One region of the Cohnella sp. LGH genome, then DNA from elsewhere that is predicted to be linked to it. Evidence: predicted binding sites of a transcription regulator. Region 1 holds the regulator's gene; each other region holds the start of a gene.

What was found. Region 1 encodes Rex, which represses fermentation and respiration genes when NADH is low (regulators of the CRP and FNR family bind a similar motif). Its sites were predicted from a motif close to TTGTGAAATATTTCACAA; they were not measured.
Region 2: nadA (quinolinate synthase NadA) is a predicted target of Rex. The motif match lies at 1,930-1,947, and genes of this name have one in related genera.
Region 3: ric (iron-sulfur cluster repair di-iron protein) is a predicted target of Rex. The motif match lies at 1,525-1,542, and genes of this name have one in related genera.
Region 4: J4772_RS28555 (DoxX family membrane protein) is a predicted target of Rex. The motif match lies at 1,639-1,656, and genes of this name have one in related genera.

Annotation. Positions count from the first base shown of each region.
Region 1 is NZ_CP072117.1:2,693,225-2,696,434, reverse strand. Features, by position in the region: gene J4772_RS11145 (amidohydrolase) at 1-931, opposite strand, end outside; gene J4772_RS11140 (redox-sensing transcriptional repressor Rex) at 928-1,587, opposite strand; gene dinG (ATP-dependent DNA helicase DinG) at 1,584-3,210, opposite strand, start outside.
Region 2 is NZ_CP072117.1:183,891-187,100, forward strand. Features, by position in the region: gene ftsH (ATP-dependent zinc metalloprotease FtsH) at 1-1,761, shown strand, start outside; gene nadA (quinolinate synthase NadA) at 1,977-2,915, shown strand; gene nadB (L-aspartate oxidase) at 2,968-3,210, shown strand, end outside.
Region 3 is NZ_CP072117.1:2,854,621-2,857,830, reverse strand. Features, by position in the region: gene J4772_RS11990 (Crp/Fnr family transcriptional regulator) at 1-685, shown strand, start outside; gene ric (iron-sulfur cluster repair di-iron protein) at 706-1,419, opposite strand; gene J4772_RS11980 (Crp/Fnr family transcriptional regulator) at 1,598-2,320, shown strand; gene narI (respiratory nitrate reductase subunit gamma) at 2,531-3,199, opposite strand; gene narJ (nitrate reductase molybdenum cofactor assembly chaperone) at 3,203-3,210, opposite strand, start outside.
Region 4 is NZ_CP072117.1:6,885,184-6,888,393, reverse strand. Features, by position in the region: gene J4772_RS28570 (DHA2 family efflux MFS transporter permease subunit) at 1-63, opposite strand, end outside; gene J4772_RS28565 (PadR family transcriptional regulator) at 182-748, shown strand; gene J4772_RS28560 (hypothetical protein) at 816-977, opposite strand; gene J4772_RS28555 (DoxX family membrane protein) at 1,038-1,571, opposite strand; gene J4772_RS28550 (YpdA family putative bacillithiol disulfide reductase) at 1,776-2,792, shown strand; gene J4772_RS28545 (sensor histidine kinase) at 3,030-3,210, opposite strand, start outside.

The sequences.
Region 1 (3,210 bases):
GATTGTTGTTGCTGGCCGCGCCGTCCGTTCCGAGCGATACGGTCACGCCCGCCTTGAGCAGATCGGGCACCCGGGCTACTCCGCTAGCCAGCTTCAGATTGCTGATCGGGTTATGCGATACGGCAACCTTGCGCTCGGCCAGCAAAGCGATTTCTTCATCGTTCAGGTGAACTGCGTGAGCAACGAGAGTCGGCCGGCTGAACATGCCGAGACGATCAAGATGCTCGACCGGACGGCAGCCATAGTCGCGCACGTTCTGCTCCACCTCGGCCAGCGTTTCGGACATGTGCGTGTGCATCGGCAAATCCAGCTCGTGCGCCGCCTCGACGAATTTCAAAATATAATCTGGAGGGCAGGTGTATGGAGCGTGCGGCGAAATCATAACGTTGATCCGTCCGTTCGCCTGGCCGTGCCACTCCCTCGCAAAACGGATCGCGTCCTCCAGCTTTGCCTTCTGCACGTCTTCCGGACAAAGGCCGATTACGCCGCGCGTCAGGCTGGCCCTCAAACCGGACGTCTCTGTCACTTCGGCCACGCGCTGCATATGGTCGTACATATCGACGAACGTCGTCGTGCCGCTCTTGATCATCTCTACTGCGGCCAGCGCCGAGCCCCAGTACACGTCGTCTCCGGTAAATTTGGCCTCGGTCGGCCACATATGATTTTGCAGCCAATCCTGAAGCACGAGATCGTCGGCCATTCCGCGCAACAGCGACATCGCCGCATGTCCGTGGGTGTTAATAAGACCCGGCATAAACAGCAGTCCGCTGCCGTCCAATATCTCGGTCGCCGACTCGCTCTCCCGCTGCGGAACTTCGCCTTCCCCCATAGCTGCGATTTGGCCGTTCTCTACGGCCAGCCATCCTTGAAACACGGAAAATTGTTCATCAATCGTTACGAATGTCCCTTGCTTGATCAGCAGCCGCGTCATTGCTCCGCATCCCCTTCCTCTTGTTCCTCGTTTTGATCGTCCATGTAGTAGGCCAAACTGAGCAGCTCGGCGGTAAAGTCGGCGTTATGGATGCGTACGCCGGGAGCGGCCTTCAGGACGACAGGGGCGAAGTTAAGCAAGCCGCGTATGCCTGCCGAGACGAACCGGTCGGCGACGTTCTGCGCTTCGCCTGCCGGCACGGTAATAATGCCGACCGCAATATCCAGCTTGCGCACCGTCTCAGCCAGCTCCTGCATCGGTTGCACCTGAAGGTGGTTGATTGAAGTTCCCGCCTTGCTCATGTCCGCATCGAATACGGCCACGATTTTCATATTGTCTTTAATATACATATTATAGTTGCACAAAGCTCGCCCCAGGTTACCCGTACCGACCAAAGCGACGTTCATCGTTTTGTCCAATTTCAATATTTGTCGAATCTTCTCGATCAGATAATCGACGTTATAGCCGACGCCTTTACGCCCGAACTCTCCGAAATAGGCCAAGTCCTTGCGGATTTGCGCCGGATTGAGGTCTAGCTTTTCTCCTAAGTCCTGCGAGGATACGGTCTGAATATTGCTGAGGCTCAACTCGTTCAGGTAACGCAAATAGATCGGCAGTCTTCTAACGACGGCTTCGGATATTTTAATCGGCTTCATCGCATGTCCCCTCTCTCTTGCCCCGTGGCGAGCGTGTTAAGTTCGCCGTCTTGCGGCTGCAGCCATTGCCGAATGCGCGAAGTCATGCCGGCCAGCGGCAAATGCTCCATCTTCGGACCCGGCAGCGAGTACAGAAAGTACTTCCCGTAGTTCGTATCGATCACTCTCGTATCGTACAAAATGACGATCCCTTTGTCGCTCGCCGTGCGAACAAGACGTCCGAATCCCTGCTTGAACTTGATGACCGCCTGCGGCAGCGACAGCTTCATGAACGGATTCTGATTCTCGGCTTGCAGCTTCTCCGACTTAGCTTCCGCAACCGGGTGGTTCGGCGGCTGAAACGGCAATCTGACAATCGCGAGGCAGGTGAGCGCGTCGCCCGGCAAATCGATGCCTTCCCAGAAGCTGCTGGTACCGAGCAGTACCGAAGCCGGCCGCTTCATGAACTGCTGCGTCAGCCTCGTTCTGCTGCCATCGTCCACTCCTTGGCCAAGCACCTGAATGCCGGCTTGCTCCAGGCTGTCTTTAAGCGGGCCGTACACATGCCTTAGCATCCGGTAAGAAGTGAACAGAACAAGCATTCTCCCGCCTACCGTCAAGGCGGTCTCGTGCAGCGAAGCGATCAGCGCGCTCACGAAGGCAGCCTCTCCGTCTCTTCCCTTGATGCCCGGGAAATCGCGCGGAATGAGCACAAGCGCCTGTTCACGATAACGGAACGGAGACGGCAGCATCGCCGTTTTGAGTCGCCCGTTTTTCTCCGCATCGCTCAACCCAAGCTGATCGGTCACGTACTTGAAGGATTTGTCGATGGTCAGCGTCGCCGACGTCATGACGACGCTCGCTTTTTTATCGAACATCCCTTCTTTCAGCAGCTCGCTAACGTCCGCAGGAGCCCCGTAGATCCCGACGGAACGATTGCGATACTGCGTATGCCCTTCCGCCCAATAGACGAACTCGGGGCGTCCTAGCGTTACGAACGACTGCGTGTCCGCCCGAATGTTGGATAGGTCTTTTAATACGCCCCCCAGATCTGTGAGCAGGCCCTGCATCCCGAGCTCGTCCGACTCCTCGCGAATATCGACCGTTAACTTCTCAAGCGGACGAATCAGGTCCGACAACAGCTGAATGACGTTGTTGCCGTCCACGCTGAGCCCGTCCCATTGGGTCGGCAAATCGGCCGGCTTGATTCGCATCGTTAAACTGCCGGTTTCATCGGCCGCCGCGTTGGAAGCAAGCATCGCGAACACCGCCTCCATCCAACGCTCCCAAGCATCGCGAATTTCCTGCACTTTGGGAATTAGCAGCTCAAGCTTCTCGGCCCAAGCTCCGGCATAATCCGAAGCCAACCCGGAAACGGCTCCGATCAGTTGCGGCAATAGCCCTGTACGGGCATCCTTCCACATTCGCTGCAGCGGAATGATCAAGGAGGAATACGAGGTTTTCTGGCCCAGATGGCTGCTGGCTACCTCCTCCAGGTGATGCGCCTCGTCTACGATCAGCCGATCGTAGGCCGGGAGCAGGCGATGCTCGGCGCGCATGTCGGTGAACAGCAAGGCATGGTTCGTAATGATTAGATCGGCTTTGCCCGCTTCGTTCCTCGCTCGATGGTAGAAACATCGTTTG
Region 2 (3,210 bases), 2.5 Mb from region 1:
AGAGCTCCTCTGGCTGACTACGTACCGGAGCTGTTTACCAACCTCGGGATCGAGAAGAACTTTGAGGTCTTATCTAAGAAAATGCCGGGACAGAGCTTCTGGCTGACGTTCTTGACTTCCATCATTCCGTTTATCATCATGTTCGTTCTGTTCTTCTTCCTGATCAATCAGGCGCAGGGCGGCGGCGGCAAGGTGATGAACTTCGGCAAGAGCCGCGCCCGTCTTTATAATGAAGAGAAAAAGCGGGTTACGTTCGAGGACGTCGCCGGAGCGGATGAAGAGAAGCAGGAACTCGTCGAGGTTGTCGAATTCCTGAAGGACCCTCGCAAATTCGCGGCGGTCGGCGCGCGCATTCCGAAGGGCGTACTGCTCGTCGGACCTCCGGGTACGGGTAAAACGTTGTTGGCCCGCGCGGTAGCGGGTGAAGCGGGCGTGCCGTTCTTCACGATCTCCGGTTCGGACTTCGTGGAGATGTTCGTAGGCGTGGGCGCGTCCCGCGTAAGGGATTTGTTCGAGAACGCGAAGAAAAATTCGCCATGTATTATTTTCATCGACGAGATCGACGCCGTCGGTCGTCAGCGGGGCGCAGGCCTCGGCGGCGGACATGACGAGCGCGAGCAGACGTTGAACCAATTGCTCGTCGAGATGGACGGCTTTGGCGCCAACGAAGGCATCATCATCGTGGCCGCGACCAACCGCCCTGACATTCTGGACCCTGCCTTGCTCCGTCCAGGCCGTTTCGACCGTCAGATCACGGTTGATCGCCCGGATGTGAAAGGCCGCGAAGCGGTGCTGAAAGTACATGCCCGCAACAAGCCGCTCAGCAAAGACGTCAAGCTCGGCACGATCGCCAAGCGGACGACCGGATTTACCGGCGCCGATCTGGAGAACTTGCTGAACGAAGCGGCGTTGCTGGCCGCTCGTCGCAATAAGAAAGACATCGCCATGATTGAGGTCGATGAAGCCATCGATCGCGTCGTTGTCGGTACCGAGAAGAAGAGCCGCGTCATCAGCGACCGCGAGAAACGCATTGTCGCTTATCATGAAGCAGGTCATACGATCGCGGGCTTCTTCCTGGAGCATGCCGATACGGTGCACAAGGTTACGATTATTCCGCGGGGCAAAGCGGGCGGATACGTCATCATGCTGCCGAAGGAAGATCGGATGCTCGTCACCAAGCAAGAGCTGCTCGATAAAGTTACGGGCTTGCTCGCCGGACGCGCGGCCGAGGAAATCTTCATCGGCGAGATCGGTACTGGCGCTTACAGCGACTTCAAGCAAGCGACGAGTATCGTTCGCGCGATGATCATGGAATACGGAATGAGCGAGAAGCTTGGCACGATGCAGTTCGGTAACTCCCAAGGACAAGTGTTCCTGGGCCGCGACATCGGGCACGAGCAGAACTATTCCGACAAGATCGCTTATGAGATCGACCAGGAGATGCAGAACATTACGCGCGAATGCTACGAGCGAGCCAAGCAATTGCTCACCGAAAGAAGCGCCGAAATGCATCTGATCGCCAAGACTCTTCTGGAAGTGGAGACGCTTGATCTGGATCAGATCAAGTCTCTGATCGAGAAGGGCATAATCGTCGAGGACGGCGGTGAAGGCGGATCGGGATCTGCAGAGTCTCACGCGGAACCTACTGTCGACACGATGGGCAACGTCAAAGTGCGGATTCAAACCCGCGAGGACGGAGACCCTTACCCGTCGGGGCTGGATTTGCGCAAGGGAGACGGCGGCTCCGAGGAGCCGAAATAATCGCATAGGAAGACGGGATGCACCGCGTGCGGCAGCGCGAGGGAGCATCCCGTTTTTTTGTGAAAAAACCTTTACAGATGAATTGACAGTCCTATCCCGCAAGTGTAAATTAAGTGTTAATGAACGAAGAGCTTTTCGTCCACAATAAAGACAGCATTCCCGCCATGTTTGTGCATGGATTCACAAACATCAGGAGCTAAGGGAGGAGATTTCGCATGGAGGCCTTGGCCTTGGAGCGTAAAGCCGAGCAGAACCGCGAACTGCGCGAACGGCTGATGCAGCTTAAGAAGGAACGCAATGCCATTATACTCGCACATTATTATCAGCGAGATGAAATACAAGAGGTCGCGGACTTCAGAGGGGACTCATTCCTTCTCGCACAGAAAGCCGCGTCTACGGATGCCGATGTGATTGTATTTTGCGGGGTTCATTTCATGGGCGAGAGCGCCAAAATTCTTGCTCCTCACAAGACTGTGCTCGTACCCGACGAGCGCGCGGGCTGTCCGATGGCCGATATGGTCAATCCGATCGGCTTGAGAGAGCTTAAAGCAAAGCACCCGAACGCGAAGGTCGTCACATACATCAACTCCTCTGCCGATGTTAAGGCTGAGACCGATATTTGCTGCACCTCGGCCAATGCGGTCAAAGTCGTCAACTCGGTTGATGCGGACGAAGTTATTTGGTGCCCGGACAAAAACCTGGGTCATTATGTCTCCCAGCACACCGACAAGAAGATGATCATCTGGGAAGGCTACTGCAATACTCACGACATGCTGACGATTAAGGATGTCGAAGAGATGCGCGCGAAGTATCCGAACGCGCAGTTCGTCGTACACCCGGAATGCCGTCCGGAAGTGGTCGAGATGGCCGACTTCGTAGGCAGTACGACCGGCATTCTGAAGTATTGCCGCGAATCGAGCCATGAAGAATTTATCGTCGGAACGGAAGACGGTACGGGATATCAGTTGCGGCTCGACAGCCCGGACAAGAAGTTCCATTTCGCCTCCAAATTCCTGGTTTGTCCGAACATGAAGGTTAACAACCTAAAGAAGGTTGTTAAAGCTTTGGAGACGATGAAGCCGGAAATTTACGTACCGCAGGACGTTGCGGATAAAGCGCGTTTATCGCTGGAGCGCATGCTGCTGGTCAAGTAATTGACCGGCCGCTTGCGCTACTCTATTGTCGAAGTGGGAGACAAAAAATATGATGATTCCACGATACGTTGTCGATTTTGATCTAGACAAGCTTCCTCGCATAGAGACGGACGTCATCGTGATCGGGGCCGGCATCGCCGGCCTTTTTACGGCGCTTAAATCCAGCGAGACGCAGCGAGTTCTCATGATTACGAAGAAATCCTTGTTCGACAGCAATACCCGTTATGCTCAAGGCGGTATCGCCGCAGTCATGTCGGACGATGATTCTCCCGAATTTCTGGCTCAGGACACATTG
Region 3 (3,210 bases), 160 kb from region 1:
TAAAGCGTCCGCATTCCTGCATCAGGTTCCGCTGTTTCACGATTTGAATCCGCAGGAAATGGCGAGAGTCGAGGAAATTACAATATCCCGTTCCATCTCGAGAAGGTCCGTCGTTTTCACCGAAGGCAGCGAGAAAGAGGCCGTCTACTTCATCCGCAACGGTCTGGTAAAGACGTTCAAGACGGACGAAAACGGCCATGAGCAGATTGTATCTTTCCTGAAGACCGGCGACATGTTCCCGCATACCGGCTTTTTCAATCAAAACCCGTATCCGGCAACGGCCGAAGCGATCGTCGACACGCAGCTGCTGGCGATTCCCGTCAAAATGTTCGAGCGGTTGATGATGAATACGCCGTCCATCGCGATCAAGCTGATGCGCGTGATGGGCGATAAGATTCGGGAGCTGCAGGAGAAGCTTCAAGTCTTGTCCGGACAGGATGTCAAACATCGCGTGCTGTCGTTCCTGCTTCAGCTTGCGGAGCATCACGGGGACATGAAGGACAACAAAATTACGATCAATCTGCCGATGACGCACCAGGAGATCGCCAACTCCATCGGAACGACGAGAGAGACGATTAACCGGCTGCTCAATCAGTTCAACAAAGACGAACTGCTCGAAGTCGATCGCAGCCGGATCGTCATTATCGATCTTGAAGCGTTAAAGCAGCAGAAGGAGATCAAGTAGCGCCAATCCTCGTGGCGCTTTTAGACTCGCCCCTGCTCGACCCTTGGAAACAGCACGTTGTTCTCCAGATGAATGTGCTCGAACAGGTCCGCCTCCAGCTCGACCAGCTTGCCGAATGCGAGCGAATAGGTTGTGCACGCTTCCGCAGGCAGCGCGTAACCGTCCGACTTCGCTCTCATTTCCTTCAGATAGTCTCCGACGACGCTGTGGTCTTGCTCCAGGTCGTCCAGCCCTTCGACCGCTTTCTGTTGCGCCTCCGCGCTCGGCTCGGCCGCATAGCGCTTCAGCAGAGGGAAAAGCGCCTCTTCTTCGGCGATCAGATGCTGATCCAGCTCGATTTTCATTTGATGGAACTGTCTATGCAATGCGGCGAGCTCGGGATGCCCTGTGCCATGAACGCGGAGCACCTTTGTCAGCAGTTCGCTGATCAACGGCAGCTCCTTCTTCAAATACCTGTGGTGGCGGGTAACGATATGATCGATTAAATCCGCGATCGGCGCCGTCTTCCAGTCCGCTTCTGCCGCTACGTTCCTCGCGGCTGCTTCCTCATAGCTTTCGTTCAAGCGGCGCAGAAGCTCGTCCAAATCCAGCTGCTGGCCGCGAGCGGCCTCCGCCAACGGGCGATCCCCGCCGCAGCAGAAATCGATTTTCGCCTCCTTGAACAGATGGCTGGCTCCCGGAAAATCGGCCACAATGTCGCCGATTTTCTCTTCTCCGTTAAATTGCTGGCTCATATCCGATCCTTCCTTTCATTTTCTATAGGTTCACCCCCAGTATAGGCATAACCGCCGCCCTGCTCTGTGACGCAGAACACACTTTAGCGGCCCGGACGGCTCAAGATGTGAGATGTATCACACTTGACGCTGTATTCCTTTGCTATACTTGCTCCAACGTATCTTGGAGGTGGCTTATGTGACTACCGCTCACCAGCAAACCGAATGCCGCTCGATCTGCAACTCTTCCTTATTTTCCGACGATAATCTGCAGAAACTGCAGCAAATTATGTACTTCCAAAATCTGAACGCGAACGTTAACGTATTCCGCGAAGGAGATTCCGCTGGGAGTCTATATTTTATTCAATCGGGCAAGGTCAAATTGACGAAGCTGTCGGAGGAAGGCAAGGAATACATTATGTCCTTGTTTCATGAAGGGGACTTTTTCGGCCAGCTCGACCCTTCCCCCAAAGCGTTCCATCAGTTCACCGCCGCAACGATCGAGAAGTGCGTCGTAGGCGTATTTCAAAAGAGCGATCTGGAAGTGCTGCTCTGGCAGCACGGCGATTTAGCGATCGAATTCGTCAATTGGATGAGCTTCATGCATCGGCTGACCCAGACGAAGTTCCGCGACCTCGTCATGCTGGGCAAGCCCGGCGCGCTCTGCTCCACCTTGATTCGCCTGTCCAACACCTACGGGCGTAAAGACGAGAAAGGCATCCATATTACTATGAAGCTGACAAATTCCGAATTGGCCGACTATATCGGCTGCGCGCGGGAAAGCGTAAACCGGATGCTCGGAGATCTGCGCAGAGCGGGCGCCATTCTCATGAACGGCGGAATGATCACCATTACGAATTTGAGTTACCTGCAAGCGATGTGCCGGTGCGAATTGTGCCCCAAGAACTTGTGCCGGATGTAAATCCAGCGGACAACGGACGGATAATCGACCAACGGGCTATCCCATAAGCAGAGCTGCTTGAGATGATCGATAGAGTAAAAAAAGGGGATGCACCTCTCCGGAGACTGCCTTATACGCACCTGAAATGACTATGCAACGGGTTTACCCATTGCCATTTCAGGTGCGTCTAGCAGCGAAGGGAGGTACATGCCCCTTTCACCTTAATGTCGATTATCTACGACGATACAGCACATAACTTCTTCTTAAATAGCCCAAGGGCAAGCTGAACACATGAACGAGCCGCGTAAACGGGAACACGAGATACAGCGCAAACGTCGTCAAAATATGAATCTTGAACCCGATCGGCACTGTCTCCATAAGCTCGGGGTTCGGCTGGAACGCCAGTACTCCCCGCAGCCACGGGTTGATCGTTGTCCGGTAATCGAAATCGCCATGGCTCATCGAGCTGGCCGCCGTCGCCGCCAGTCCGGTGAACAGAACGACGATCAGCACGATCAGCGCCACCCGGTCTCCCAGACTGCTGGTTGCACGAATGCGAGCATCGGCATATCTGCGATACAGCAATAGAAGCGATCCGGCAAACGTGACGATGCCCGCAGGCATCCCGCCGACAATCGCCGCAAGATGGTATGCCTCATCGCTGATTCCTAACCCCCGGTACACTTCAACCGGAATGAGCAAGCCGGCGATATGTCCGCAGAATACGGCCAGAACGCCGTAATGAAACAACAGGCTGCCCCATCTCAACTTGCGTTTTTCCAGCATTTCGCTTGATTTGGACGTCCAACTGAACGGGTTGGTAACGTACCTCCAGACTAATCCGGAGATACAAAGCGTCAGAACCACGTAAGGGAGCACGCCCCACAGCAGTACCTCCATCGTCTATCCTC
Region 4 (3,210 bases), 4.2 Mb from region 1:
TCCTATAAATATTGCAACCATTATCGGCATGAAACGTATTTCTTGATTATTGCGTTGTTCCATTGTGATTTCTCCGCGCCTCCGATTATCCTTATGTATTTTTTTACATAATTGCTGGCAAGGAAATAATAATAACGCCAAAATCTCCATCTGTCAAAGTATGTGATCTGGAGGATTCGCCATGAATACATTGGCCTATGGCTTGCTAAGCCTGCTCTCCCATTCTCCCTTGTCAGGATACGATCTGACGCAGAGAATCCAGCCATTCTGGCCGGCCAAGCATAGTCAAATCTATCCGCTGCTCGCGCGGCTCGAGAAATACGACATGGTTTCCTGCGAATTGATTCAGCAGAGCGACAAGCCGGACAAGAAGGTATACTCCATTCAGGAAAAGGGCCTCGACGCCTTGCGAAAGTGGCTGGCTCTCCCCGCATCCGATCCGGTCATGCGCGACGAACTGATGCTAAAGGCTTTCTGCATTTCCCAAGTAGAGCCGACGGTATCGCGCGATCTGTTCGCGGCCCGGTTGGAGCATTACAAAGCCAAGTCGCAGCGGCTCAACGATAAAATTCAGTCCGTGCGACATATGGCCAATGCTGGAGAAGACGGAATTCCGCCGTATGATTCCCCTTACTTCGGCGCTTACATTCTGCTGAACAAAGGCAAATTGACGTGCCGGACGAACATCGAGTGGTGCGAGTGGGTGCTGTCGATCATTCCGCACGGCTCCGGAAATACCGTCGATTAAACGCCAAGAAGCTCCATCCGCTGCTCGGTTATGAGCGCGGATGGAGCTTTTTGACTTTTGCACAACCCTATACGGATTTCATTGCGTCCGCTTCCCAGGCGGCGCGCCTCTCGTTCAAACGTTTATGCGCAGCGGCGGACATCAGGATGCTAATCTCGAACAACAGTAAAAACGGCGCTAGAATAAGCAGGTTCGACAGCAGATCGGGCGGAGCAATCAAGGTGGACATTAAAACAAAGGCTGTCTCCTCCCTGATGGGACGGGCAGCCTTCGATTCATTTCCAAGCCTTTATACCGTACGAGCATCCGTAGGGGTTCCTCCTTTACCTCCGGTCAGCTTCTTCCAGCCGATACGAATCCACGGGAGAAGGAAGTAATCGAGTCCGAATTTGCCGGCGTTCGCCCCGCCGACCAAGACCAGAATGCCGAGCAGCGTCAGCCAAGGGTTAGTCGATACCGTTCCGGCAAACAGGAACAGGAAGTTCATCATCAAGCCGAAAAATGCCGCCGCTGCCGTCAATCCTCCGACGATAAGGCCCAGGCCGACGAGGAATTCTCCGACCGGAATCAGGAAGTTGATCAGCTTGACGCTTGGCAAGGCAAAATGCTCCAGAAACCCCGTATAAGTCGGATAGATCGCTTCGTTCGTCGCTTTGTCCATGACCGGACTTTCAATCGCCTTTTTCAGAAAGCCCGACGCGTCGAACCCTTCGCCGGTCAGCTTATGCCAGCCCGCTTCAAGCCATTGCCAGCCCAAGTAAATCCGAAGCAGAGTAAAGGCCGCCGCTGCCCAGACGTTTTCTCTCAGAAATTTGAACACCATTAACGCCATCTCCCATCGTTTTCTCTTCTCCCTACGCCTCCATTATCGCTTTATTTCCCGCCTAAATATGTGAATTAAATCACAAAGTATGGGTGGAGAAATGAACAAATGGTGAAAATGCGAAGCGGATTCGATGCGGTGTTTCGAAGGGAGCCGCTAGACGTGGTACAATGAGAGACAAAAGCACCGAATTGGAGATTGGTTATGAGCGCACACGAGAACGTACAGAATGAGCAAGTCCTGATTATCGGAGCCGGCCCTTGCGGCTTGTCCGCCGCCCTCGAGCTGCAAGCCGTCGGCATCGAGCCGCTATTAATCGAGAAGCACGCTGTTGTCCATTCCATCTATCAGTATCCGACCTATATGAACTTCTTCAGTACCGCCGAGTTGCTGGAAATCGGAGGCATTCCGTTCACAACCCCCAGCGACAAGCCGTCTCGCCGCGAGGCGCTGCAGTACTACCGGGACGTGGCGCTGCGGCGGAAGCTGCGCATTCGCGCTTACGAGGAAGCGGCTGCGATCCGGCCGCAGCCCGACGGCTCGTTCCTTGTCGAAACCGTCGACCGATTCGGCGGCAAGCGCGTGTATGCGACTGGCCATGTCGTCGTTGCAACAGGCTATTTCGACCATCCGAACATGCTGGGCATCCCCGGCGAGGAGCTGCCAAAGGTGACCCATTTCTTCGGTGAGGCCCACCCGTATACCGGCATGAAGGTGACGATTATCGGCGGCAACAACTCCGCGGTGGATGCGGCGATGGAGCTGCTAAGGGTAGGAGCGGAAATTACCGTCGTATATCGGGGAGAAAACTATTCGCCCAGCATCAAGCCTTGGGTTCGGCCGCTGTTCGAAGGCAATGTGAACAAAGGCAGCATCCGGATGCTGTTCTCCTCGCAGGTCGTGCGCATCGATCCGGACAGTGTGACGATTCAGCCGCTAGCGGACGGCGCTGCTCCTTACCGGATCGACAACGACTTCGTGCTGGCGCTGACGGGCTTCCGACCGGAGCGAACTCTGCTGACCGATGCGGGAGCGACGGTTAATCCGGAGACGACGGTGCCCTCCTTCGACCCGGAGACGATGGAAACGGATGTGCCGGGGCTCTTCATCGCCGGCGTCATCGCCGCCGGACGGGAAGCGAACGAAATCTTCATCGAGAGCGGACGGCATCACGGCAAGCTGATCGCGCAGCGAATTGTCGCATTGACGGGCCGGGAGTAGATGCATTTCGATCTGTCTGAGCTGATGCCGGGCGGATAGGTACGTGCGAAGGGCTTATTTGATCCGGCAGGGGTGTTTCCGGACAAATAGGTACGCGGCACGGTCCTATTCGCTCTGCCCGGGGTGTTTCCGGACGAATAAGTACGCGGGACGGGCTTATTTAGACGCCCCCGAGTCGATGGAGAATTCCCCCCTGCGCCTTGTTCGCCGATTACCTCTTACAGCAACTTGTTTGGCTTACGGGATAGACTGTCCGCTTTGCTGCTGCGGAATGATAAGGGAGACGCGCGTGCCTTGGCCCGGAACGGAAAGAATGTGAAGCTCGCTCCCAATCGCCCGTGCCCGCTCTTCCATGCTGAACAGACCGACGCCTTCCTTGCTGCCGTCCCGAACAAAGCCTTTGCCTTGGTCCTCGATC